Regions from separate parts of the Vibrio sp. R10-SG-ISO4 genome, predicted to be linked through region 3. Evidence: predicted binding sites of a transcription regulator. Region 3 holds the regulator's gene; each other region holds the start of a gene.
The links. Region 3 encodes MetJ, which represses methionine synthesis genes. Its sites were predicted from a motif close to TTAGACNTNTANANGTCTAA; they were not measured.
Positions count from the first base shown of each region.

Region 1: metH (methionine synthase) is a predicted target of MetJ. The motif match lies at 3,391-3,410, and genes of this name have one in related genera.
Region 2: AC6R03_RS11655 (MetQ/NlpA family ABC transporter substrate-binding protein) is a predicted target of MetJ. The motif match lies at 3,798-3,817, and genes of this name have one in related genera.

Region 1 covers NZ_JCBDHJ010000003.1:2,499-9,893, reverse strand. The annotation lists gene metH (methionine synthase) at 1-3,342, opposite strand, end outside; gene AC6R03_RS02610 (cation:proton antiporter) at 3,512-4,789, shown strand; gene AC6R03_RS02605 (GGDEF domain-containing protein) at 4,934-6,094, shown strand; tRNA gene AC6R03_RS02600 (tRNA-Asp) at 6,538-6,614, opposite strand; rRNA gene rrf (5S ribosomal RNA) at 6,656-6,771, opposite strand; rRNA gene AC6R03_RS02590 (23S ribosomal RNA) at 6,858-7,395, opposite strand, start outside.
Region 2 covers NZ_JCBDHJ010000017.1:216,979-224,373, forward strand. The annotation lists gene pfkB (1-phosphofructokinase) at 1-518, opposite strand, end outside; gene fruB (fused PTS fructose transporter subunit IIA/HPr protein) at 528-1,658, opposite strand; gene cra (catabolite repressor/activator) at 2,034-3,011, shown strand; gene AC6R03_RS11650 (hypothetical protein) at 3,112-3,630, opposite strand; gene AC6R03_RS11655 (MetQ/NlpA family ABC transporter substrate-binding protein) at 3,847-4,644, shown strand; gene AC6R03_RS11660 (cobyric acid synthase) at 4,775-6,250, shown strand; gene modA (molybdate ABC transporter substrate-binding protein) at 6,247-7,002, shown strand; gene modB (molybdate ABC transporter permease subunit) at 6,989-7,395, shown strand, end outside.
Region 3 covers NZ_JCBDHJ010000001.1:196,292-203,686, forward strand. The annotation lists gene priA (primosomal protein N') at 323-2,524, opposite strand; gene rpmE (50S ribosomal protein L31) at 2,850-3,071, shown strand; gene AC6R03_RS00930 (malic enzyme-like NAD(P)-binding protein) at 3,313-4,593, shown strand; gene metJ (met regulon transcriptional regulator MetJ) at 4,707-5,024, opposite strand; gene AC6R03_RS00940 (O-succinylhomoserine (thiol)-lyase) at 5,285-6,451, shown strand; gene AC6R03_RS00945 (bifunctional aspartate kinase/homoserine dehydrogenase II) at 6,451-7,395, shown strand, end outside.

The DNA.
Region 1 (7,395 bases), on a different contig from region 3:
CCAGATCTCTTTGCGCACCCGCTCATGCAAGTACTCGGCGAACGCTTCGGCCAAACGGTCTGCCACCGCCTGAATCATAATGGCATTGTAATCATCCCCTTGCGCTTTGTATTCATCGGCCAACTCACGCTCATTGATGCCACCTGTCACCGCAAACGCGCCAATCCAATCCGCTTTACCGGATGATTTCGGTGCGATGTAATCCGACAAACAGTAGTTGTAACCTTTAGGTTTTTCCGTCTGTTGACGTAAGTTGTGCAACACTTTAGCCACCTCGGTACGCGACTCATCGGTGTACACTTCAATGTCATCGCCAACGCTGGCCGCTGGGAACAAAGCACACATGCCCCGGGCTTGCATCAAGCCCTCTTTTTCAACGCGATCCAACAGAGCGTTGGCATCTTCGAACAAGCGTTTCGCCTCTTCACCGACCTCTTCATGGTCAAAGATTGCTGGGTATTTACCGACCAAGGACCACGTCATAAAGAATGGCGTCCAATCGATGTATTGGCGCAGCGTTGCAATATCAAAATCATCAAGCACATGCACACCGGGTTTCAAAGGGACCGGCGGCGTGTAGCTTTGCCAATCAATTGCCACTTTATTGCTTTGCGCCTGCTCTAAGCTTACCGGCTTAGTGCGGGGTTTCTTACGGTTATGTTGATCGCGCACCACGTCGTAGTCCGCTTGCAGCTTTTCAACAAACGCTGGCTTTAACGTCTCAGACAACAGTGAGGAACAGACCCCGACCGCTCGTGAGGCATTATTCACATACACCACAGGTTGTGAGTAATTTTGCTCAATTTTCACTGCGGTATGCGCTTTCGATGTGGTCGCGCCACCAATCAAGAGTGGCAAATCGAAGTTGAGGCGCTCCATCTCTTTGGCAACATGCACCATTTCATCCAAGGATGGGGTGATCAGGCCAGACAAACCAATGATGTCTACCTTCTCTTCTTTTGCGACTTTTAGGATTTGCTCGCACGGCACCATCACACCTAAGTCGATAATTTCGTAGTTATTACACTGCAGCACCACACCAACGATGTTTTTACCTATGTCGTGAACATCGCCTTTTACGGTCGCCAGCAGAATCTTACCGTTGGTCGAGCCGGCTTGTTTCTCTGCATTAATGTACGGCTCTAGGTGAGCCACGGCTTGCTTCATCACACGCGCGGATTTCACCACTTGAGGAAGGAACATTTTCCCTTCACCAAACAGGTCTCCAACCACGTTCATGCCATCCATCAGTGGCCCTTCGATGACCTCAAGAGGCTTGCTCGCATTGATTCGCGCCTCTTCTGTATCGTCAACAATAAACTCGGTGATGCCTTTCACTAGCGCATGTTCCAAACGCTTTTCAACAGGCCATGTGCGCCATTCCAGTGCTGAGGCATCCTCTTCTTTGCCGACCCCTTTTTCGGCGTATTCGCCGGCAATATCCAATAAGCGCTCGGTGGCATCAGAGCGGCGGTTAAGCACCACATCCTCTACCGCTTCACGCAGCTTGTCTGGAACGTTGTCATAAATTTCTAACTGACCGGCGTTGACGATGCCCATGTCCATGCCGTTCTTGAAACAATGGTAGAGGAACACCGCATGAATTGCTTCGCGTACATAGTTATTACCGCGAAACGAGAACGACACGTTGGATACGCCACCTGAAATCATCGCATACGGCAGATCGCGTTTGATGTCTGCTACGGCTTCAATGAAATCGACGGCGTAGTTGTTGTGCTCTTCAATACCGGTGGCCACCGCGAAGATGTTCGGGTCAAAAATGATGTCTTCCGGTGGGAAGCCCACTTCGTTAACCAAAATACGATACGCGTTAGTACAGATCTGAAGTTTACGCTCACGCGTCTCCGCCTGACCCACTTCATCAAATGCCATCACAATCACAGCGGCGCCGTAGCGTCGGATCAGCTTGGCCTGCTCAATGAATTTCTCTTTGCCTTCTTTGAGCGAAATCGAGTTAACGATGCCTTTGCCTTGGATGCATTTCAGACCCGCTTCAATCACCTCCCACTTCGACGAGTCGACCATAATCGGCACACGGGAGATTTCAGGCTCAGAGGCGCACAAGTTAAGGAAGCGCACCATGCAGGCCTGCGCATCAAGCATGCCTTCGTCCATATTGATATCGATGATTTGTGCGCCGTTTTCCACTTGCTGACGTGCCACTTCCAGCGCTTCATCATACTGCTCTTCTTTAATAAGACGCTTGAATCGTGCCGAGCCCGTGACGTTAGTTCGCTCGCCGACGTTAATAAATAGCGTCTCTTTCTCAATAGTGAGCGGCTCTAACCCTGACAAACGGCACGCGACGGGGAGCTCTGGCAGTGCGCGCGGCGTCACGCCATCGACCACACGGGCCATTTCACGAATATGCTCTGGCGTGGTACCACAACAGCCCCCAATTAAGTTAAGAAAGCCGCTTTTCGCCCACTCCTCAACATGTTGCGCCATCTCTTGTGGCGACAAGTCATACTCACCAAACGCATTCGGCAAACCGGCGTTTGGGTGCGCCGAGACAAAAGACTCCGAAATACGCGAGAGTTCATCGACGTAGGGACGTAGTTCATCAGGGCCAAGTGCACAGTTCAAGCCAAACGATAACGGTCTAACGTGACGCAGTGAGTTGTAAAAAGCTTCGGTAGTCTGGCCAGAGAGCGTACGTCCAGAGGCATCAGTAATCGTCCCTGAAATCATCACAGGCAGGGTAATGCCGAGCTCTTCAAATACGCTGTCAACGGCAAACGCACACGCTTTGGCGTTGAGGGTGTCAAAAATGGTTTCGATAAGAATCAGATCGCTGCCGCCTTTGATTAGGGCACGCGTCGACTCAGAATACGCCTCGACCAACTGATCAAAGCTGACATTGCGATAACCTGGGTCGTTCACATCAGGAGAGATGGAACAGGTGCGGTTGGTTGGGCCCAATACGCCCGCGACATAGCGAGGTTTGTCCGGCGTTTTTGCCGTCCATTCATCGGCCGCCTCACGTGCAAGTTGGGCCGCTGCGAAGTTAATCTCTTCGCTTAAACTCTGCATGTCGTAGTCGGCCATCGCAATCGTGGTGGCATTAAAGGTATTGGTTTCGAGAATATCCGCACCGGCTTCTAAATAGGCGCTGTGGATCTCTTTGATCAATGTAGGCTGAGTCAACACCAACAGATCGTTGTTCCCTTTTAAATCACAATGCCAATCGGCGAAACGCGTACCACGATAATCTTGCTCTTCGAGCTTGTAACCTTGGATCATGGTGCCCATACCACCATCGATCAAAAGTATTCGTTGTTGCAATTGCGCTTCGATTTGCTGCCTTACATTACTTCCCACAGTACTGCCTCATTCCTTTCGTTATTTCCCCATCCTATCACAGATCAAAAAGGAGTCTAGACGTCTAAACGGTAAAAATACGTCTCACACCACGGGTAAAAATCATTTGCTATTTGAACAAGTCAGTAACAAAATTCTTGTTCATAATTTGTTACATACTGGAACGCTCATGTCAGTCTACTACACACTCTGCTTTTTATCGGCTGCGGCAATGCTGATTGCCTTTGTAAACAGCAAGATAGGTAAAATGCAGACCACCATCGCCATCACTGCGGGCTCTATGGTGCTGTCGTTACTCATTTTGGTTGCAGGCCAAAATGATTGGTTCCAACTGACAGACATTGCGTCAAAGACGGTCGCCAGCATCAACTTCGAAGATTTTTTGTTGAAGGGGATTCTCGGCTTTCTCCTCTTCGCTGGCGGATTGGGTATCAAACTGCCCAACCTTAAAGATCAAAAATGGGAGATCACTGTCTTAGCCTTGGGCGCCACGCTGTTTTCGACGTTCTTCATCGGATTTGGTCTTTATGCTTTTTGCCAATGGCTGCACATTCCGTTTGATCTGGTGTACTGCTTACTCTTCGGGGCACTGATCTCTCCGACGGACCCGATTGCCGTGTTAGCGATTGTCAAAAAGCTCGATGCCCCCAAACGTATCTCGACCCAAATTGAGGGAGAGTCCCTTTTTAATGACGGCTTTGGCTTGGTCATTTTCGTCACTCTTTACACTATCGCTTTTGGTCACGACACGCCGACACTAGGCAGCGTCGCCTTGCTGTTCGCACAAGAAGCGATAGGTGGCATTGTGTATGGCTTTGCCTTAGGGCTCTTGTTCCACTACCTGATCAGCGCGACCGACGATCACTCTATGGAGCTGCTGCTGACCATCGGCATTCCCACTGCAGGTTATGCCTTTGCCGAGATTTTGCATGTGTCGGGCCCGTTAGCAATGGTGGTATCAGGAATCATGATCGGTAACTGGACGCGCTTTATCGGCTTTTCAAAAGAGAGTGAAGATCACCTCGACCATTTCTGGGAGCTGATCGATGAATTCCTTAACGGGGTCTTGTTCCTTTTGATCGGTATGTCGATGTTGCTGTTTGAATTCCATCAAGAAGACTGGATCATGATGGCGGTCGCCGTTCCTTTGGTCTTGCTTTCGCGTTATCTGAGCGTGTTTTTCTCTTACGTAGGGTTTAAGCGCTATCGCACCTACAACCCTTGGTCCATCAAAATCCTTACCTGGGGCGGCCTAAGAGGTGGATTAGCGCTGGCCATGGCACTCTCCATTCCCTCTGGCATTTGGGTCATTCAAGATAAGCTGATTGACGTTAAAGAGATCATCCTGGTTATGACTTACTCTGTAGTGGTATTTTCCATCTTAGTGCAAGGCTCTACCATTACCCCAATGATAGAGAAAGCCAAACGGGCAGAACAGCAAGCCTAATCGATGCAGCATAGTGCATAAGTGCCAGCGAAATACGCTGGCATTTTTCTACCTGTATCGGATAAATGACATCCGATTGCAGCTATCGCCAAGCAAAATGTCTACTATGACTCTTCGATAGGCGCCCCCATCTTTGGCTACATTATGGAAATCCTCTCTTTAGACATTCGCACACTTAACTTCACGGTTATCGTCTTCTCCTTTATTTATTCTTCAGGCTTGTTCTTTTATCAAACCTCGCAGAAACAAGTTCTTGGACTAAACCGACTGGCCGCTGGCATCTTTATGATTGGCTTAGGGCCGATGTTTTTAGGTTTTCGAGGAACCGCGCCAGAGTGGCTGACCATAGTGCTCGCCAATACCCTCATCATGCTGGGTTTTCTTTTTACCGTGAAAGGCATCTGCTCGATTCGCGCCTATCACAGTAAAGGAGTGCGATGGCTAGAGGGGGCATTGCTGCTAGCAGGTCTACTGTTTGTTTTCTTTACCTATGTAACGCCATCCATCAATGCCCGTATTCTTATCTTAAGCGCCTACCTCAGCGCCTCCTGTTTTTTCGCGGCTTGGGCACTGCTTAAGGGCGAGAAGGACGATGCCAAATTTCCACTTCTCATGATGGTGATCCCATTTGTCAGCTATGGCAGTTTTATGGTATTTCGCATCATCTATACCGCGCTCGGACCTACGATTAGCAGTTATATGAGTTCTGGACTGATTCATGCCCTGACCTACCTATTCTGCATCATATTAATGGTTGCCATTAGCCTGAGCATGTTATGGCTCATCAATGCGAGATTGCTCGACTCCATCCATCAGTTGTCACAAAAGGATCCATTGACAGGACTCTATAACCGACGAGCGATGGACTCGTTACTGCCTTCTCTAGTTTGTCAATCGAAAGAGGAACATCTGCCCCTTAGCGTGATAATGACCGATATCGATAACTTCAAACAGATTAACGATGAGCTAGGGCATCTGGTGGGAGACAAAACCATTGAGAAAGTCGCCAAGCTTATGCAGCACTCTCTACCAGACTCGGTTTTGGCAATACGTTTTGGCGGTGATGAGTTTATGCTACTGTTACCCAAGCACACAGCGGAAGAAGCGATTCAACAAGCAGAACTATTGAGGCAAAAGGTGTCGCTGAACCCTATCGTCAGTAGTGTTCATCTTGATTGCACCATGAGCTTTGGCGTCGCAGAACTCAAACGCAGTGACTCGGTGGATGACCTACTCTCCAATGCCGATATTGCCCTCTATGAAGCCAAAAATGGTGGACGAAACCAAGTGGTTGTTGCCCAGTGACCGCAACCATTTGTTGAGAAGCCCTGCCTATAGCAGAGCTTTTCACATCTATACTGTCTGTACAAAGGTGACATTCAGAAAGCGGGAGCTGACCCATAGAAACTAGAGACTTCGACTCTGCTGAAAACGCTGAGTTGATGGCAATTTGTATTGCTTTGATGCGAAGAAGCCTACTTTTCTACCTGTAGTAGTACAGCTGGATACGAGTTGCTGGCTGAGCAGGGGAGAGTAGATGGTCCAGCATTCCGGCCCGCGAGAAAGTGCACAGCACTTTCAGGAGCGTTAAACGTAAAAAAGCCCAGTCTTTCGACTAGGCTTTCTAATAAGTGGCGGAGTGGACGGGACTCGATGGTCCGGCATTCCGGCCCGCGAAAAAGTGCACAGCACTTTCGGGAGCGTTAAACGTAAAAAAGCCCAGTCTTTCGACTAGGCTTTCTAATAAGTGGCGGAGTGGACGGGACTCGAACCCGCGACCCCCGGCGTGACAGGCCGGTATTCTAACCAACTGAACTACCACTCCGCAGTGGTGTCACTCGCCTAAGCAAGTGTCCATAATTTGAAGCCTGGCGATGTCCTACTCTCACATGGGGAAACCCCACACTACCATCGGCGCTAATTCGTTTCACTTCTGAGTTCGGCATGGAATCAGGTGGGTCCAAATCGCTATGGTCGCCAAGCAAATTCTTTAATTCGGAAAGCTGTTTTCAGTTCTTACACATTCAATGTTCTTTCATTGAGTCCATCAAAACCCTTTGGGTGTTGTATGGTTAAGCCTCACGGGCAATTAGTACAGGTTAGCTCAACGCCTCACAGCGCTTACACACCCTGCCTATCAACGTTCTAGTCTCGAACAACCCTTAAGGATACTTAAAGTATCAGGGAAGACTCATCTCAGGGCTCGCTTCCCGCTTAGATGCTTTCAGCGGTTATCGATTCCGAACTTAGCTACCGGGCAATGCGTCTGGCGACACAACCCGAACACCAGAGGTTCGTCCACTCCGGTCCTCTCGTACTAGGAGCAGCCCCCTTCAATCTTCCAACGCCCACGGCAGATAGGGACCGAACTGTCTCACGACGTTCTAAACCCAGCTCGCGTACCACTTTAAATGGCGAACAGCCATACCCTTGGGACCGACTTCAGCCCCAGGATGTGATGAGCCGACATCGAGGTGCCAAACACCGCCGTCGATATGAACTCTTGGGCGGTATCAGCCTGTTATCCCCGGAGTACCTTTTATCCGTTGAGCGATGGCCCTTCCATTCAGAACCACCGGATCACTATGACCTGCTTTCGCACCTGC
Region 2 (7,395 bases), on a different contig from region 3:
CTGCTGTCAAACAGGACTTTTTTGCCACGTTCACGCAACTGCGCGATCCATGCTGCGCACTGAGCCGGTGTGACACCACCGGGTAGGCTGCCAGCAAAGACAAAGTAGTCATGATCGATCGCCAGTTCGTGCAGAACTCGCTCAAATTGCGCGATTTGAGCATCGTTTACTTCGACGCCAGGAAAATTGATGTCGCTGACCTCGCCATTTTTCTCCACCAACTTGACGTTGATACGAGTGGAGCCGTCAACTTCGACAAAGCGATCCGTCACACCGATGTTTGAAAACAGTTGGTGGAACAGCTCAGGGTTATCTTTACCTAAAAAACCCGTGACAGTGACGTCAGCACCTAAATCGCGTAGGACCATAGCGACGTTGACCCCTTTGCCCGCCGCTCTTAGGTTGCTCTCTTTGACAAGACTCACGCTACCCACATTGAGGGTATCCAGACTACCGGTCAGATCGAGCGCTGGATTCAACGTGATGGTCACGACTTTATTGGTTGCAATCTCAGACATGGTCGCCCCTTAACCTTCACCAAGGCCAGATTGAATCGCGCTGCCAATGGCTTCCAGTGCTTGAGGTGCATCTGCCCCTTCTGCGGTGAATTGCAGCTGATGACCGTGTTTAACACCAAGCGCAATCACTTTCATTAGGCTTTTCGCGTTAACGGCTTTGCCGTCGCCATCAAGGTTTGCAACGCGAATGTTCGACTCAAACTTTTTCGCTTCCGCCACCAACATCGCGCCCGGTCTTGCATGTAAACCATGTGCGTTTCGAATTTTGAAGACTGCGGTATTGCCATCAGCGCTGGCTTGCTCTGCTTGTTCGCCTTTGAGTAGCGCGATGACTTGCTCGGCACTACCATCAAGCAATGAGGTGTGTTTTTGTTCAAAAACCAACTGCGTCAGGTTTTCTAAGATTGCTTGGTGTGCATTGTTGCACGCTGCAAAGGTGATCAATGCTTTGACGTTTTCACCGTCAAATTGGCATTGATTCGCCGTGGAAACAAAAGAGACACCGCTACGCTGAACGCCTTTTTCACTGCCGACTAACCAAAGCCCTTGACCAAGGTGGGTGGGTGTTTTTGATACGATATCGGCAACAAAATCGTGGTTTGCGCATCCGGTATTTTTGAGCAAACCAGAGGCGACAGCGCTGAGCTGGACCATATCACTGGCTGGAAAGCCCACTTGAACTAACGACGCGTCGAGATCCACTTCTAACTGAACATCGCCATTCAGGAGTGCGACGATTTCATCCGCGGTTTTTACCGATTTTAGGCGTTCTTCAACGCCGTCAGCGCTAAGTACTTTGGTCAATTGCTTAAGAATGCCCAAGTGTTCGTCCGATTTTGCCGCAATACCAATGGCGACGTAGACACGGTTACTGTCACCCCATTCTACACCGTCAGGGAAGTGGTGAATCGCAACGCCTGTCTCTTTGACCATGTGACGGGTGTCGGTGGTTCCGTGTGGGATGGCTATGCCGTTGCCTAAAAACGTCGAGTTTTGCTTCTCGCGATTGAGCATGCCCTCGACGTACTGCGCGTCGACTAAGCCTTTATTCGCTAGTGTCGATGCAATGTTTTGAATAGCGGCAAATTTATCATCGGCCTGTTGCGATAGGGTGATATCAGTTTTAGTGAGCTTGAGCATGGCGCTTCTCCAGCATAAAAGTCATACAGTTCGTTCTCAGTCTGTGGGCGCGGAGTGCAACTTCTGTTGTCTCTTCTCGCTATTTACTTTCATCTTTTTACTGGGCAGTCAGTATAGCTTGAGACCAGTAACTACTTTAGTGAATCGATTCAGCAAATTCGCGCCACAAAAAAGTTTTAGCAAAGAATGGAGTAATATCTATGAGGTTCCCGCCTCAATACTGTTCAACTTGGTTGAAAATAGTGACCTTACTCTTGTTTTGTTCTTTGCTGAATCCTTTCAGCTTTTATACTGAAACGTTTCAGCTTATAATTCAACTCAGCGATAGATCTTTGATGAATTATTATGATCGTGCGCACAGATTAAGGTAGAGATATGACACTAGATGAAGTAGCCAAATTGGCCGGTGTGTCCAAGACAACCGCAAGCTATGTGATTAACGGCAAAGCACAAAAATATCGGATCAGTGAAAAGACACAACGTAAAGTGATGGCGGTGGTGGAAGAGCATAACTATCGCCCGGATCTTGCCGCCAGTACGCTGCGCGCAGGGCAAAGTCGATCGTTTGGGTTGGTGATCCCTGATTTAGAAAACACCAGTTATGCCAAGCTTGCAAAACTTCTCGAACAAAGCTCTCGAAAAGCGGGCTATCAAATATTGATCGCTTGTTCAGATGATGACGCTGATACCGAGAAAAACGTCGTCAATGCGTTGATCAGTCGTAAGGTCGATGGGCTGTTTGTGGCGAGCGCGATGCCAGATGCCAATGAATTTTATCTCGACATCCAAAATAAGGGCACGCCGGTTATCGCGATTGACCGTCCCTTGGACGATGAGTTTTTTTCATGCGTGATCAGTGAAGACTTTGGCGCGGCGAATGAGCTCACTCACTCCGTAATTAGTGACGCCGTCACAACTATTGGCTTAATTGGTGCACTTCCAGACCTCAATATCTCTAAAGAGCGTGAGTTGGGTTTTAAGACGGCGGCAGAAGAGCGAGGTTGCAGTGTAGTAATTGGCTATGGTGACCACTTTAACCGTATTGACGCGAAAAAGGTGATGCGTACTTGGCTGGCCAACAATGAGCTCCCCAATGCGATTGTGACCACCTCGTATACTTTGTTGGAAGGGGTATTAGACGTATTTCTCGAGCAACCAGAGTTGGTCAAAGGCATCAAACTGGGGACCTTTGGTGATAACCGTCTGCTTGATTTCCTTCCCTTTAAAGTGAACTCTTTGCCCCAACAATTTGAAATGATTTCAGACAGCGCGTTGGCGTTGGCACTTAACGCATCGGCAAAACGTTACCATCCGGGTATTGAGTTGATTCCACGTGAGTTGATTGTTCGCTAACCGTTTTAACTAAGATAAGGTTACTAAAACAGGGATACTAAAACCGTGGAACTAAAAAGCGCCAAGACGGCGCTTTTTTCACATCAGAGCAGCACGATCATCAGTACTGAAAACGAACGCTCATCGTCAATTGTGGACCATAGAGTCCGTTGTTTCTTGTCTCGGCTGATAGCGACATCTGCTGAGTAGAGTGAAAACGAAGTCCGGCGTGAAAGACAGAGGAATCATCCAAACGGCCTAATCGCATCGTCGCTTCGACTTGTTCAGTCAACCAAAGACGACCGCCAATGTTCATTTCAATCTGCGTGTCACTGTCACCTGCTACATATTTTGTTTGGTGAAGTAGCATTTGACCATACACATCCGCAAATTGTGTTACTGGTCCATTAAAACCGATACCACCGGCAACGTCATAATCGCCATCAAACTGAGAATCGGCGCGAATGATCAAATGGGAGTTTTCCGTGAATAGAGTGGTGAACTCACCGCCTAATGTCGAGGGATTGGCGCCTACACGCACTTCAAAGTAGTTGTAGCTGAAGTTATTCGCTTGTGCTGATGTCGCCGCAAGAGCCAGCGCGCTGGTAAGTAGGATTTTTTTCAAAACAGTCTCCGACATTGTCAATTTTCCGTCTAAGCGCCACATTGGCTTGGCGTTTTTGCCTAATGAAAATAATATTAGCAAGTTTTAAGCCAGCCATTTGAGGTGGGTGTCATTATTGATGATTTAAAATGATTTGTCGCCTACGAATTGAATTGATTGATTTTTTATATAGAAAGCTTACAGTGGAGCTCTAGCCATCTAAAAGGCTTTTATTAACAATGAGAGGGAAATATGAAGTTAGTCAGTAAGGTGTCGTTGTTAGCATTCATCACGGTAGTCGGACTTACCGGGTGCGGCGAAAAAGAAGAGTCAGTGATTAAAGTTGGAGCGACGGTTGGCCCACACGCCCAGGTTGTCGAGGCGGTAGCAAAACAAGCCGAGCAGCATGGGTTAAAGGTGCAAGTGATCGAGTTTTCGGATTATGTCACGCCAAACGCGGCGCTTGATGATGGCAGTATCGATATCAATAGTTATCAACATCAACCATTTTTAGACAGCTTTAATCAAAATCATGGTACAGAACTTGTCTCAATCGGCCGTTCAATCCTCATGCGTATGGGACTTTACTCAAATAAATACCGCACTTTAGATGCGTTGCCAGAGAAAGCGCGTATCGCGATACCTAACGATCCGACTAATGGTGGTCGCGGTCTATTATTGCTTGCTGATGCGGGAGTGATCACCCTGAAAGAGGGCGTTGGATATGCGGCAATGCTCACTGATGTTGTGGACAACCCTAAACAGTTCGAATTCATCGAGGTCGATGCGGCGCAGTTACCCAGAACTCTGGATGATGTCGATGCTGCGGCAATCACGATGAACTATGTGATGTCATCAGGGCTTGATCCGCAGAAACAGAGTATTTATCTCGAATCGACCGATGCCCCGCTCGCTGTTATGGTCATCGCGACCCGTAAAGGGGAAGAGACTAAACCTGAGTATCAGCAGTTTGTTGAGATCTTCCAATCGCAAGAGACTAAAGCCTTCCTAGCCAAGCAGTTTGGTAGCACGATTGAGGCGGCGTTCTAATTCGCAGAATGATTGAGAGCCCGAGGCATTACCACCTCGGGCTTTTTTTATCGAAACATTAGCGATTGCAAGGTGGGAGTGGTATCGTCAGCCAACATAACGGATGGATTTATTGTAGTTTTTTCTTTATATGAAAACGCCTCTTCAAGCCCTAATGGTACAGGGTACAACCTCTGACGCAGGAAAAAGCGTCGTCGTGGCAGGTCTTTGCCGAGTGTTGGCTCGCCGTGGTGTGCGAGTTGCCCCATTTAAACCACAGAATATGGCGTTAAACAGCGCCGTAACCTCTGATGGTGGTGAAATTGGTCGCGCCCAAGCGGTGCAAGCTTTAGCCTCCGGTGTCGAGCCTAGTGTTCATATGAATCCAGTATTACTTAAGCCCAATTCCGATATTGGCGCACAGGTGATCGTGCAAGGTAAAGCACTGAGTAATATGGAAGCGTGTGGTTACCAGAACTACAAACAGTTAGCGCTGCCTTTTGTGATGGACTCGTTTAGTCAACTGACCGAACACTATGATTCGATTATGATCGAAGGCGCTGGTAGCCCCGCAGAAATCAATCTACGTGAGAATGATATCGCCAATATGGGCTTTGCTGAGGAGGCGGATGTGCCCGTCGTGATTGTCGCCGATATTGACCGGGGCGGCGTGTTTGCTCACTTGTACGGCACTCTGGCCCTGCTATCAGAGAGCGAGCAGCAGCGAGTCAAAGGATTTATTATTAATCGCTTTCGTGGTGATATTTCACTGCTCGAACCTGGCCTTGATTGGCTGGAAGAAAAAACCGGCAAGCCTGTTATCGGCGTGTTGCCGTATCTGCACGGGTTTGAGTTAGAGGCGGAAGATGCCATCAATACTCAGCAATCGCTCAATTCGAGCGCGAAGATTCAGGTTGCGGTGCCAGTGTTTACTCGGATCAGCAATCACACCGATTTTGATGCGTTAAGAAGCAACCCAGACATTCACCTTAGATACGTAGGTAAGGGGGAGTCGCTGTCGGGAGCAGACGTCATTATTTTGCCGGGCTCAAAATCGGTCCGCAGCGATCTTGCCTACTTGCGCAGTCAGGGATGGGATCGCGATATCCAGCGTCATCTTCGTTTAGGCGGCAAAGTGATTGGCATTTGTGGTGGATACCAAATGCTGGGTCAGAAAATTGATGATCCTTTGGGGTTAGAAAGTGACGCAGGCAGCACAGCAGGGCTAGGGTACTTGCAGACTCAAACGGTGATCACCGACTCCAAAACGCTAACGAATGTGGATGGCCAACTCTCATTAAATGGCAGCACGGTGCCCGTATCAGGCTATGAGATTCACGCTGGTCGCACTCAAACCACAGATGTATCGCCCATTATGCTCAGTTCGGGTGAGAGGGATGGCGCGTTGAGTGAGTGTAATCAAGTCTTTGGGACCTATTTACATGGTATCTTTAACTCGGCCGAGGCGACGACGCAGATTATGCGTTGGGCAACCGATGAGGATATCGGCGCGATAGACCATAATGCGCGCCAACTTGAAGCCATCGATCGTATTGCTGATGCCATCGAGCAGCATTTGAAACTGGATTTACTCTGGCCAGAACTAGAGACACAGAACAAACAATGAAACAACGATTTTCACTTTTCTTCGCTTTGTGGTTAAGCCTTGCTTTTCACGCTCAGGCGCAAGACAAACTCACGGTCTATGCTGCCGCGTCGATGACCAATGTGGTCTCAGAGCTCGTGAATGAATTCGAGCAGCAGCGTGATGTTTCGGTGACCACTGTGTTTGGTGGCTCGTCATCCCTAGCGCGGCAAATTGCCTATGGCGCTCCCGCAGACGTGTTTATTTCAGCGAACCATCAGTGGGTGCAATATTTGATCGACAACGGCAGTGTAGAACCACACCAGGTGAAACAGATAGCGGCAAACCAACTCGTCGTCATTGCCAAGAAGCAGATCGCTTTGGCTGTCGGGGACGTTCAATCTTGGCAACAAGCGCTAAACGGGCAAAGACTCGCGGTTGGGCAAACCGACACGGTTCCCGCTGGTATCTATGCGAAACAAGCGCTGACTTGGCTTGGCGTCTGGCAGAGCGTAGAGATGTCGCTCGCGCCGAGTAAAAGTGTTCGTGCTGCTCTAGCGTTAGTGGAGCGAGGTGAAACGCCATTAGGGATTGTCTACAAAACCGATGCGATGCAATCAGAGACGGTGACAGTGGTAGCCACGCTTTCAGAGCGTAGCCACGAACCGATTCAATATCCTGCTGCTGTTGTGAGTGACAATGTCACGGCGAACGAATTTCTTGATTATTTGCAAACGCGTGACTCAAGAGCCCTGTTTACACAATACGGATTTTTAGTCAGTGATGCTCAGTGATTACGAGATTCAAGCCTTATCGCTCAGTTTGAAAATAGCGGGGGTGGCGGTGCTATGGCTGATCCCCCTCGGTATCTTGTTGGCGTGGTTGCTGGCTAGAAAGTCGTTTCTCGGACGTAGTGTGCTAGATAGTCTTATCCACCTACCACTGGTGTTACCCCCTGTTGTGATTGGCTATTTGCTGCTGATTTCCCTTGGTCGCCAAGGCTGGCTTGGCCAGTATCTGTTTGAGCATTGGGGGCTGGTCTTCGCCTTCAGTTGGAGAGGCGCGGTAATTGCGTGCATGATTGTCTCTCTACCATTGATGGTCAGGGCGGTTCGTTTGAGTCTAGAGTCCATCGACCCACGCCTTGAAGAAGCAGCGGCCACATTGGGCGCTTCCCCGTTGAAAAT
Region 3 (7,395 bases):
TAGCGCTTTAGCCACCTAAACCTTGTTGCCTTGATCATAGCGTCTGGTGTGGTGATGACGGGGTCAATCCTGCACCGCTTATGATGATGGTAGGCTGATGCCCACTCTTATTGGCAGCGAAAAGCAATCGTTTGGCTCTTGCCAAGGTTCGCTTCGCCTATCCCTTTCCAAACAACTAGTTTATTCATTTCGAAACAGAAAGTTACGGGATATTTAACAAAACCCGAACTATAAAAGAGAGCCAGATCACAAATAAATGAAAAAGAACGAAATCAGCTCACAGCGCCTATCGTCCCTGCCCCTATTTAAACTAATCGGCGTGTTAGCTCAAGTCTTGAGGCTCGATATCGACCGACCAACGGACCTTTTTCGCGCTCGGCAGCAACTCGATAGCCGGCTTAGCACTGGCTAGCAGCTTTTGCATTAACGAGCGCTGCTCGGTTTGCAGCAGTAATTGCCAACGGAACTTACCCGCACGTTTGGCAAGCGGGGCGGGTGTCGGGCCCAGCACCATGCAGCCGGAATCAAACAGAGGGTGGGATTCTAAAGTAAAGCGGACTTGGCGTAGGAACTCTTCCACCAGCTCAGATTGGTTCGCCTCCGCACGAAACAGCGTTAAAAACGAATACGGGGGCAACGCCGCCAGTTTTCGCTCTGCTAAGGCCACCTCGGCGAAGTCCCGATAACTCTTTTTCAACAGTGCTTGCAATAGGCTGTGCTCTGGGTGGTGGGTTTGCAACAACACTTCACCGGGTTTACTGGCACGCCCCGCTCGGCCTGCCACCTGAATGAATAGCTGGGCTAAACGCTCAGAGGCTCGAAAGTCGCTGCTGTAGAGTGAGCCATCGACATCCAACAGCGCCACCAGCGTCACATCCGGGAAATGGTGCCCTTTGGCGAGCATTTGCGTGCCGATCAGAATCTGATATTCACCGCGTCGAATGGCGCTTAACGCCTCTTCTAGGCTGCCTTTGCGCCGCGTGCTGTCGCGGTCAATACGAATGGTTTTCTGCTCTGGAAAGAGCGTATGCAGTTGTTCCTCTAGCTGCTCGGTTCCCACCCCAACAGTGACCAGTTGAGTGGAACCACACCCTTGGCACTGGTGGATCGTCGGCTGCTGAGAGCCACAGTGGTGACAGCGAATTTCGCTGCTGTGCTGATGGTAGGTGTAGTAGGCGTCGCAGCGCTTGCATTCCGCGATCCAGCCACATTCGTGACACATCAGAGCCGGGGAAAAGCCGCGTCGATTTAAAAACAGCATCACCTGATTGCCTGCGTTGAGGTGCTTGCGCATTTGAGCGATCAGTGGCGCAGAGAGGCCCCCCTCTAAATAGAGCCCTTTGACGTCAATCACTTGATTGGTGGTGGGCACCGCACTGCCTGCTCGGCGAGACAAATGCAGATGATGATATTTGCCAGACAGCGCATTGTGCAGCGTTTCTAACGCGGGCGTTGCTGAACCAAGCACAATCGGGATCTGCTCTTTGTTGGCGCGCATGACCGCCACATCGCGCGCATGGTAGCGCAAGCTATCTTGCTGCTTGTAAGAGCTATCATGCTCTTCATCGACAATAATAATGCCCAGATCAGCAAAAGGCGTCAGCAATGCAGATCGCGTCCCAATCACAATGCCGGCCACTTTATCGCGCGCGCACAACCAGGCATTGAGGCGCTCGGTGTCATTCAATCCAGAATGTACTACCTCAATCGGCACGTTAAAACGCTTTCGAAAGCGATTAATGGTTTGCGGCGTCAGGCCGATTTCCGGCACCAGCACCAAAGCCTGCTGACCCCGTTCGAGGACTGGCTTAATCATGTTGAGGTACACCTCAGTTTTACCTGAACCGGTCACCCCTTCGAGCAAAAAGCAGCCAAAACCGCTGAAACTGTTGACCGTCGCGATGGCGATCGCTTGCTCTTCATTCAGCTTTGGTTTCTCAACATCGGCTTCAATGTCAGCGCCCCACTTAGCAAAATGAGGCTTGCGCTCAATCGACTCAATCCAACCTTTGTCTGTCAACGTGCGCAGCACGCTAGTGCTGACCTCTTCATCAATAAAACGTTGGTGTGACGTCGGTCCGTGTTGCAGCATCTGCATCACTTTGGCTTGCTTAACCGCTCGGCCAAACCCATGCATCAACTGATCGCGTCCGGTTGGCGTCAGTTGCCATTCCACCACGGCGGTAAAGTCGGCCGGTTTTCCCTTACGCAGGGCGCTGGGCATCGCATTGGCTAAGGTGTCGCCAAGTGGATATTGGTAAAAGTGGCTGCACCAGTGCAACAAGGTATATAACGAGTCGGGCCAAACAGGTTGACTGTCGAGCACCTGCTTAATCGGCTTGATTTTGTCCATCGGCAGCGATGACTGCTGCACCAAGGCCGTCACGATACCAACTAAGGTTTGACGGCCAAAAGGCACAGACACGCGCCCACCAATCACTGGAAAAAGGTGTCCAGGGATTTGATAGTCAAACTGTTTATCTAGTGGTACGGGTAACGCGACTCGGGCGATGGTGGGTCTCATTCAGTCTTTCACTGCAGGTCAATGACGCGTTTAGTCTAAGGGAAAAGGCAGAGTGAGAAAAGCCAGCGCATCTCAGTGTCTGTATGAGGAGACGCGGGTAACACCACTTCGCGATAACATCCATGCGTCTCCCTCTCCTGCAGCGGCTAAAAAAGTAGCGATTTCTACCCCAAATCGGTTGATCCTAGGCGTACTATTCATTACTATATCGCGCCTTAGAGATATGGCTGCTCTGGCAGCGGTGTCCTAAATCCATTTTACATTAACTACGTGTGGTGTCCGGCTCTGAATCGGATAGCGACACGGCCTATATTGAGGTTACCCCATGAAAGCTGGAATCCACCCAGAATACAAAGCAGTAGCAGCAACTTGTTCTTGTGGCAACACATTTGAGTTCAAATCTACTCTAGACAAAGAATCAATCCACCTAGACGTATGTGACAAATGTCACCCATTCTACACTGGTAAGCAACGTATCGTTGATACAGGCGGCCGTGTAGATCGCTTCAACAAGCGTTTCGGTGCTCTATCAAGCGGTAAGAAGTAATTCCTTCTCGCGGATAGGAAAAAGGACGCTGCGGCGTCCTTTTTTGTTGCCAGAGATTTTAGAGCAATTAACCTATTCACAGTAAAACCCGCAGTCATATCTCTTTCTATCTGGTCTAATCTCCAGTCATTTCCCACATATTACCCTACTCGCTCGCATTCTGACCTAGGCAGCTTGACTCAGTTCCTCTAAAATGATTAACCCCCTTTGTGCTGAATCATTTTAACGAGTACCTATTTCTATGCCTGATGACCACCGTCAAGACCTGACCCCTGAAGAACAATTTCGCCAAAAAGCGCTCGACTACCATGCCTTTCCAAAACCAGGCAAGATCTCTGTCGAGCTGACCACCCAAGCAGAAACCGCGCAAGATCTCGCACTCGCCTACAGCCCAGGCGTGGCCGAGCCGGTACGAGAGATCGCTCAAAACCCCGATAATGTCTATAAGTACACCGCAAAAGGCAATATGGTGGCAGTGATCTCCAACGGCACAGCGATTCTTGGCCTAGGTAATCTTGGCCCACTGGCATCAAAGCCCGTGATGGAAGGCAAAGCCCTGCTGTTTAAGCGCTTTGCAGGTTTGGACTCCATCGACATCGAAGTCAAACACCGCACCATCGATGAGTTTGTCGACACGGTCGCCAACATCGCGGATACCTTTGGCGGCATCAACTTAGAAGACATCAAAGCGCCAGACTGCTTTGAAATCGAAAAACAATTAATTGAGCGCTGTGATGTGCCAGTCTTCCATGATGACCAACACGGTACCGCCATTGTGACGGCTGCTGGCATGTTAAACGCCATTGAGCTGCAAGGTAAAAAACTGGAAGACGCCGTGATTGTCTGTCTGGGCGCCGGTGCGGCTGCCATCGCTTGTATGGAGCTGCTGATCAAGTGCGGCGCGATGCGCGAGAAAATTTACATGCTGGATCGCAAAGGTGTGATCCACACTCGACGTGATGATCTCAACGAATACAAACAACTGTTTGCCAACAACACCGACAAACGTACGCTGCAAGATGTCATCGAAGGCGCCGATCTGTTCCTTGGCGTTTCTGGTCCTAACCTGTTATCGCCAGATGATCTTAAATTGATGGCCGACAAACCCATCGTGTTTGCCTGCTCTAACCCAGATCCTGAGATCAAACCTGAGCTCGCTCATGATGTACGCAATGACCTCATTATGGGTACAGGTCGCAGTGACTACCCGAACCAAGTCAACAACGTACTTTGCTTCCCGTTTATTTTCCGTGGCGCACTGGATGTACGTGCTAGCGAGATCAACGATGAGATGAAGCTCGCTGCCGTAGCGGCGATCCGTCAACTGGCGAAGGAAGAGGTCCCTGCCAATGTTCTGACCGCCGCGGGTGTGGATTCACTCTCGTTTGGCCCAGACTACATTATTCCAAAACCGATGGACCCAAGACTACTCCCCCGCGTCGCCAAAGCGGTCGCGTTAGCCGCGGTAGAATCCGGGGTGGCACGCATTGAGCTGCCTGACCATTACATGGATATCGAGTAACCTTGACGCCCACTACCAGCCACGACCTTTGTCTCTGGCTGAGCAAAAACAACAAAGCCGCTGACGATGTCAGCGGCTTTTGCATTCAAATTCGGTGCAAAACAGGGCGAGCGTTAGTCGTCAAACGCCTCAAACTCAATCCCCATCTCCGTCATCAGCTTTTTCACTTCAGCGGGAATATCATCTGGACGGTCTTTACGCAAATCTTCATCCGTCGGTAATGGTTGACCTGTGTAAGCGTGCAAGAACGCTTCACACAACAACTCACTGTTGGTGGCATGACGCAGGTTGTTGATCTGGCGGCGCGTACGCTCGTCTGTTAATACCTTAAGGACTTTAAGTGGGATGGAGACCGTGATTTTTTTCACTTGCTCACTTTTCTTACCGTGTTCTGCGTATGGGCTAATGTATTCGCCATTCCAGTCTGCCATTGCGCACCTTTATATTTGCGTATGAGTGTTTAAACCACAATTTTAACGGTATTTATGGCTACAAGCAAAGACATATAGACGTCTAGAAGTGTTGACGTCTTAAAAAATGAGAAGTAAAGTGGTTGGCGATAGGAGTGGAATCGGCCCAAACTGTGAGTGTGTCGCAGCACTACACCACATTGGGTGCCGGATACACCTGATAAGCAACAGGTATATCGCATTCCCTAAAACAAGTCACTACTGTTCGCAAGGAAAACGCTATGAGCACGCGCAAACCCGCCACCATCGCGGTACGTACTGGTATCGAGTCAGACACCCAACATCACGCTGTCGTTCCCCCTATTTATCTCTCGACCAATTACGGATTTCCGGCGTTTGGTGAAGTGCCGAAATACGATTACACGCGTTCTGGCAACCCGAACCGTGGCCTGCTTGAAACGGCGCTGTATGAATTAGAAGGTGGAGAAGGCGCAGTGGTGACCAACTGTGGCACCTCAGCGCTCAACCTTTGGGTGTCTGCGTTTGTCGGGCCAGATGATTTGATTGTCGCGCCACACGATTGCTACGGTGGCACCTATCGACTCTTCAATACCCGTGCGCAAAAAGGCGACTTCAACGTGTTGTTCGTCGACCAATCCGATGACGCAGCCTTGACCGCCGCCATCAACCAGAAACCCAAGCTTATCCTGTTGGAAACGCCATCAAATCCTTTGGTGCGTGTGGTGGATATCGAGAAAGTCTGCCAGCAAGCGAAACAAGTCGGCGCACTGGTCGCGGTTGACAATACCTTCTTAACCCCGATTTTCCAGAAGCCACTCGAACTGGGTGCGGATTTCGTTATTCACTCAACCACCAAATACATCAACGGTCACTCCGATGTGATTGGCGGCGTGGTGATCACAAAAACCAAAGCGCACGCTGAAGAACTGGCTTGGTGGGGCAACTGCATTGGGGCCACCGGCACGCCGTTTGATAGCTACATGACGCTGCGCGGCATCCGCACGTTAGGCGCACGAATGAAGGTGCATGAACAAAGCTCGGCAAACATTCTCGACTTTCTGAAAACAGAGTCACTGGTCGGCCGCATCTATCACCCAAGCTTGCCGGATCACCCTGGCCATGACATCGCTAAGAAACAACAATCAGGCTTTGGTTCTATGCTCAGCTTCGAGTTCGCTGGCAGCTTTGAAGAACTGAAACAGTTTGTCGGTGAGCTGAAACTCTTCTCTCTTGCAGAATCGCTAGGCGGCGTAGAAAGCCTCATTTGTCACCCAGCGTCAATGACCCACCGTGCGATGGGAGAAGCGGCGCTGGCCGAGGCAGGTGTCTCTCAGCAACTGCTGCGTCTGTCTGTCGGTCTTGAAGATGCCGATGACCTGATTGACGATCTCAAGCAAGCCTTTAACTGTGTGAAGGAGTCCGCGTAATGACGACATCGCGTCAACTGCATAAATTTGGTGGTAGCAGCTTAGCGGATCCGGAGTGCTACCGCCGGGTAGTCACCATACTCAAAGAATACTCTGGCAGCGATGATCTGATCGTTGTCTCAGCGGCCGGTAAAACCACCAATCATTTGATTGAATTTACCGAAGCGCTCTATAAAGACGGCCGCCTTGCCCATGAAGCGTTGCAGTCGGTACGACAATTCCAAACAGGGCTTATCGAAGCCTTGATTGACAGTGACGACGAACAAGCGCACATGCTGGCGACGCTCAAAGACGAGTTCACCACCCTCGGCGAATTAAGCGCCCCGTTAAGCGAGGCGGAGCGAGCTGCGGTACTTGGCCACGGTGAAATGTGGTCCTCAAGACTGCTCGCCGCGCTATTGAATCAAGCGGGTTTACCAGCCATCGCGCAAGACTCTCGCACTTTCTTACGGGCAGAAACCGGCACGCAACCTGAAGTGGATCGTGGTCAGTCCTACCCACTACTGAAGGAAATTTTGGCGCAACACTCACAGCGTCGTCTGGTGTTTACCGGCTTTATGGCGCAAAACCAAGCAGGCCAAACCGTGCTGCTTGGCCGAAACGGATCCGATTACTCTGCCACCGTGATTGGCGCGCTCGCAGAGGTCAGTCGCGTCACGATTTGGAGTGACGTTGCTGGCGTATACAGCGCAGACCCTCGCCTTGTCAGTGATGCTTGTCTTCTGCCCCTATTGCGACTGGATGAAGCAAGTGAACTGGCACGCCTTGCCGCCCCCGTGCTGCATAGCCGTACCTTGCAGCCTGTCGCTCAAAGTACGATGGACTTACACTTGCGCTGCAGTTACGACCCTGAATCTGGCTCTAGCCGCATTGAGCGCGTCCTCGCCTCTGGGCGTGGTGCCAAGATCATCTCCTCACTCAATGACGTGTTGTTGATTCAGTTA